Asticcacaulis excentricus CB 48: one gene and its partner. The protein of the gene in region 1 interacts with the protein of each later gene in a pairwise test. Links are inferred from orthologs where the notes say so. Each region holds a gene or a part of one and is shown on either strand. Other genes may lie near its edges.

Region 1 (2,901 bases):
GGACAGGTCTTTCACGATATAGTCTTGAGCGGCCATGATGGGTGCATCCATAGTTTCATTTGTGGCGCTCTTATAGACCACCACCGAAATGGATGCAATCAACATATAAAGATGTCTTTATATGCCATCCTCACGCGGTGTCTGATCCGCGTCTTAACGTCAAACGAGGCTGGCGAGCAGCGCTTGCACCTTTTCCACCACCCACATCGTGAAATCGACAATGTAGCGCGCGCCAAAATAAACCCACGCGGCTGAGGCCGCGGCCACGGGCATAGACAATAAAAGGCTCAGTCCGTCGCGCTGGAGTAAACCAAGCCCTGTCAGAACAACCGCGATACCGGGGATGATATTAGCGCCTGGCATTGGCAGCAAAAGGATCAACGCCATCAATAGGGTCTGCGCCCCAAAAAAGCTCAGCCACAAACCCCGGCTCAGAAACAAGATCCTTGGCCGGACCAGAAACTCGACCCTCTTTAAGATGCTGACACAGGCCTTGAGTGCGCTCTGTAGCGTCGACTGTTTGAACGTCCAGGCTCGAACAAAGCCGGGCATCCAAAGCGATTTTTGGCCAAACAACATCTGCAATGCCGGAGCAATCAGAAGTAGACCAAAAACGGTCGAGATACCAGGAACGTTCGGGATGCATATGGGCAAGGCCAGAATGATCAAAAGAAGGCCAAGCCCACGACCATCGAGCCGGGATAAAAGATCACCGACTGACACCTTCTCAGAGCCTGAAAAGCCCTTGGCGAGGTCATCAACAAGCTGGGAGGCGGGGGTATTCAAGGTCTTTGCCAGACTCCGGACGTTTGAGGAAAAGCGATGTTACACTAAAGATACGCTGCGACAACATCATCGCATTTGACCGATATCACCACATCCTTTAACGACGGTTTCAGAGGAGACCTTTGATGCCTGACACCGCTCAAGCCTTTAATCCTGTCCGTCACGACTGGACGAAAACTGAGATCGCGGCGCTCTTTGAGCTGCCCTTTATGGAACTCGTCTACAAGGCCGCAAGCGTCCATCGTCAATCGTTTGATCCCTCTGAAATCCAGCTGTCTCAACTCCTCTCGATCAAGACGGGGGGATGCGCGGAAAACTGTGGCTATTGCTCTCAATCGGCGCATCACAATACGGGCCTTAAAGCCTCGAAGCTTATGCCGGTTGATGAGGTGTTGAGCGCAGCCAAAGCGGCCAGAGAGGGCGGGGCCCAGCGCTTTTGTATGGGTGCCGCTTGGCGCGACCTTAAAGATCGTGATGTGCCCGCGCTCGCGGCAATGATATCTGAGGTGAAGGCACTGGGTCTGGAAACGTGCGCGACGCTCGGCATGATCACAGCCGATCAGGCCACGGCGCTGAAATCGGCTGGCCTTGATTACTATAACCATAACCTCGACACCTCACCTGAGTATTATGATCAGGTGGTCACCACACGCACCTATGACGAGCGGTTAGAAACCCTTAAGGCGGTGCGCGACGTCGGCATGAAGACCTGTTGCGGCGGCATTTTAGGTATGGGCGAGTCTCGCGAAGACCGGGTGTCCTTCCTTCAGCAACTGGCCAACCTCCCCTCACACCCCGATAGCTTACCGATCAATAATCTCGTCCCCGTCGCCAACACGCCGCTTGGCGAACGCTCCAAAGGCAAGGGAGAGGTCTCGCCTATCGAATTTGTACGCACCGTCGCTGTCGCCCGAATTGTCTGCCCGAAATCTATGGTTCGCCTTAGCGCCGGGCGCAACGAGATGAGCGAAGAGCTACAAGCCCTGTGCTTTTTAGCCGGTGCCAACTCTATCTTCGTCGGAAATCAGCTCCTGACCACGCCGAACCCTGAGCCCGGGTCTGACGCCCACCTTATGCAGACCCTCGGTCTGAGGCCGATGAGCTAAGACGTACAGCGGCGTCTCTGCCTCCTCCCAGACGGGGGATGACAACAAGGAGGATAGCGGCTTTGGTCAATTGAGGCTTAGCTGTCCTCATGAACAACGTCCCCCTCCCCGCACACCATGATCTCGTACTAGACTGGCGCATGCTCGAAACGGCGCTGATGTGGATAGCCACGGACGGGCACAGAGATGACGTCCGACATCATATTTCCACTTTAATGGAACTATCTCAGGTTTATACGCCAGAGCAAATCACCGGCGAGCTTATTCTGCGTATAGGTCTTCTCACCGAAGAGATGGATGCGCGCGCGACCCATGCGGGCGCCGCCTAGCTCACTACGGACCTCACACGTCGCCCGCACGCGCTTTCAGAGCCTTGTGAAACTTCGGCGTTGTGTCGCTTGCCTGTTTTTCGCGCATCTCCTGAACGCGCCGATCCGCGTCACGGATCAGCTCTGGAATAAGCTCTGCCTCAGGGAGGTTCTTCCAGTATTTTTTGGGCATTTCTGAGCGCATGGCGTTAATCTTAAGGCGCGCCGGATTGAAGATGTTAGCGTAGTAGGTCCGCCAGAGGTCATCGGTTTCATCTTTCAAGTCAGAGGCTTGGGCGGCGTCATCGCTGAACTTAAGGGTCTGCCCATCCCAGGCCGCAGATCCTTTAGGTGAAGCGATGATCCAGTCCATATCGCCAAATCGACGTCTGAAAAAAGGCGCGGTCTGGGCGATGATAAAATGCTCTGGCTCAAACCAGGCCACAAATGAGCGTCGATTCCCAACGCCTTCCACTTCCTTAAATCGCAAGAACGCCTTCATCTTGTGCATGTCACGACGCACCGATTTGACGAGCAGATGCAAACGGCGCACGTCCTGATCGGCCGGGTCCTTGAGAAGCTGTCGATGCGATTGCAGACGCCACAAAAGGCGGTAACAAAGATCAAAGCGGCCAGGATCCGAATGACACAGCGCCAGTTGAGTTAATTCTATAAAATCAGAATTAACGACAGCTGTCTCT
Region 2 (2,844 bases), 1.9 Mb from region 1 along the record:
GACGCCTATTCTGCCGCGCGTGATGAGATGCTGCGCCGCTCACACCACACGGCCGGGCCGTGGACATGCGTCAAGACCGACAGGAAAAAAGACGCACGGCTCAACATTATCCGCCACGTCCTGCACAATCTGGGCTGTCCCGCCTACTCTCACGACGTGCCCACCCCCGATGCGGACATCGTTTTCGGTTACGACAAGGTCATCGCAGGCGAAAAGGCCTTGTTTCAATAAAGAATTATACCTCCCCGGTTTGCCGGGGAGGTATAGGCCAGCTTACACCAAGGACGCTTCCAGCGTGATCGGCACCGAAGCCAGCGCCTTTGAGATAGGGCAGTTGGCCTTGGCCCCGGCGGCCAGTTCTTGAAACTGCTCCGCCGATACACCCGGCACATTGGCCTTCAGTTTTAAGGTGATGGCGGTGATGGAAAAGCCCGCCTCGGAGGGCGTGACCTCAACCACGGCTTCGGTTTCCAGCAGTTCCGCCGTGAACCCGGCCTTGGCCAGCGCAAACGACAGGGCCATGGTGAAGCAGCCCGAATGTGCCGCCGCAATCAGTTCTTCCGGATTGGTCCCGGCCTTGCCCTCTTCATCGCCGAAGCGGGTTTTGAAGCTGTAGGGCTGGGCCGTAAAGGCGCCGCTTTGGGTCGTGAGCGTGCCGGTGCCGGTCATGCCGTCGCCGCGCCACTGGGCTGTCGCCGTACGTTTCATCGGAAGTCTCCTTCGAGAGCCTCGTGGCGAAAAGTGGCGCACACTCGTCGGCATGAGGCGTTGCAAAAAAATAAACCGGCCCCTACGCGGCCCATACCGGAACGAGTGGTAAACCGGGATGTGTAAACGGGCAATCCTGCAATGAGCCGTCACATGGCATACCTCTTCTCACGCAAGCGAATAGAAAGCCTCGTTTGCCGGTTGGGACGTTAGCCTGTTACAGGTGAGACGAGACTTACGTTTAGGTATTGAGACATGTGCGAACTTCTGGGCATGAGCGCCAACGTGCCCACCGACATCCGCTTTTCCTTTACGGCCCTGGCCAAACGCGGCGGGGCCACGGGTCCGCACGCTGATGGCTGGGGCATCAGCTTCTATGAACAGAAGGGCTGCCGCAATTTTCACGACCCGAACCCGTCGGCGACGTCCGAGCTGGCGGCCCTCGTGCGAAACTACCCTATCAAGTCCAAGACCGTCATCGCCCACGTGCGCAAGGCCAATCGCGGTCGCGTAGCGCTGGAAAACACCCACCCCTTTACCCGCGAACTTTGGGGCCGGGCGTGGACGTTTGCTCACAATGGCCAGCTCAAGGGCGTCAAAGCCTTGCCGCTGAGTTTTTTCCGCCCGATCGGCACGACCGATTCCGAACACGCCTTCTGCTGGATACTCGATCAACTGGTCCGCAAGTATATGGACTATCCGCCCGCCCGCGTGCTGGACAAGGAGGTCAAGCGACTGTTTGGTGAGCTGCGCAAGATGGGTGTTTTCAATGCCTTGCTGACTGATGGGCGGTCGCTTTACGCCAGTTGCTCAAAGAAGCTGACCTATATCCAGCGCCGGGCCCCCTTCGGCCGCGCCACCCTGATCGACGCCGAGATGCAGGTCGATTTCGCGCAGGAAACCACACCGGACGACAAGGTCATCATCATCGCTACCCAGCCCCTCACCCACGACGAGGTGTGGACAGTGGTCGCGCCGGGCGCCTCGCTGATTTTCCGCGCGGGCGAGGTGGTTTAATCTCCTCTCCATTGTGAGAAAGACAAAGCGCTATGACCACAGCCATTCGCGTGCACGAGACCGGGGGACCCGAGGTTCTCAGAGTCGAACAGATAGATATCGGCGAACCGGGGCCCGGGGAGGCGCGCGTGCGTCACACTGCCATCGGCGTCAACTTCATCGACACCTATTTCCGCTCGGGGCTCTATAAGACCGCAATGCCCTTTGTGCCGGGCAATGAAGGGGCGGGCATAGTTGAAGCGGTGGGCGAAGGCGTCAATTTCGTAAAAGTCGGTGACCGGGTGGTCTATTCGGCGACCCCCGGCGGCTATGCGCAGGCGCGCCTGATCGCTGCCGACAAGTTGATTCCCATTCCTGATGGCATCAGCGACGAAGTGGCGGCGGCGGTCTTTCTCAAAGGCCTGACCGCGCAATACCTATTGCGCCGGACCTTTCGTGTCGGGCCGGGACATACGGTCTTGATCCACGCGGCGGCGGGGGGCGTTGGGCTGATCGCCGGGCAGTGGGCCAGGGCTCTGGGGGCCACGGTGATCGGCACCGCAGGTTCTGAGGCCAAGATCGAACTCGCGCGGCACAATGGCTATAGCCATCTGATCAACTACCGCACCGAAGATTTCGTGGCGCGCGTTCTGGAGATTACTGGCGGGCGCAAGGTCGATGTCGTCTATGATTCGGTGGGCAAGGACACGTTCGATGGATCACTTGATGTGCTGAAACCGTTAGGCCTGATGGTGTCATTTGGGCAGAGTTCTGGTGCCGTGCCACCGGTCGATATTTCGGTGCTGAATACGAAGGGTTCGCTATTCCTGACCCGGCCTTCGGTTTTCGGTTATAACTTGGACCGCGCGACGCTTTTAGACTCCGCCGCGGACCTGTTTGGCGTTATTTTGAATGGCAAAGTCCGTGTACGGATTGATCAGCGTTTTGCGCTAACCGAGGCGCGCGCGGCTCATGAAGCACTCGAGAGCCGCGCCACCACCGGCAGCACCTTGCTTATCCCTTAACCCACTGGATCGCGTGGCGTGATGGCGAGTGGATTCGCCCGATCGTCTGTGCGCGGAGCAAAATCAGGGATGCCGAGATCGGCATGGCCGTGGTCACCGGGATCGGCACGCTCGC

What was found. The genes of interacting proteins can lie anywhere in the genome.
Region 2: the proteins of bioB (region 1) and ASTEX_RS02345 interact in binary tests that used the Escherichia coli proteins (3 or more experiments, as listed by UniProt). The link is inferred for Asticcacaulis excentricus CB 48 from one-to-one orthologs.

Annotation. Positions count from the first base shown.
Region 1 is NC_014816.1:2,439,662-2,442,562, forward strand. It holds bioB (biotin synthase BioB), read left to right. Parts: upstream 1-911; coding sequence 912-1,892; downstream 1,893-2,901. Other genes in the region: ahcY (adenosylhomocysteinase), read right to left, coding at 1-36; ASTEX_RS11125 (exopolysaccharide biosynthesis protein), read right to left, coding at 160-786; ASTEX_RS11135 (hypothetical protein), read left to right, coding at 1,982-2,221; ASTEX_RS11140 (TIGR03915 family putative DNA repair protein), read right to left, coding at 2,235-2,901. UniProt on the Escherichia coli protein: Catalyzes the conversion of dethiobiotin (DTB) to biotin by the insertion of a sulfur atom into dethiobiotin via a radical-based mechanism.
Region 2 is NC_014816.1:499,957-502,800, reverse strand. It holds ASTEX_RS02345 (class II glutamine amidotransferase), read left to right. Parts: upstream 1-963; coding sequence 964-1,725; downstream 1,726-2,844. Other genes in the region: ASTEX_RS02335 (pyridoxamine 5'-phosphate oxidase family protein), read right to left, coding at 2,726-2,844; ASTEX_RS02340 (quinone oxidoreductase family protein), read left to right, coding at 1,758-2,729; ASTEX_RS02350 (OsmC family peroxiredoxin), read right to left, coding at 274-708; ppk2 (polyphosphate kinase 2), read left to right, coding at 1-231.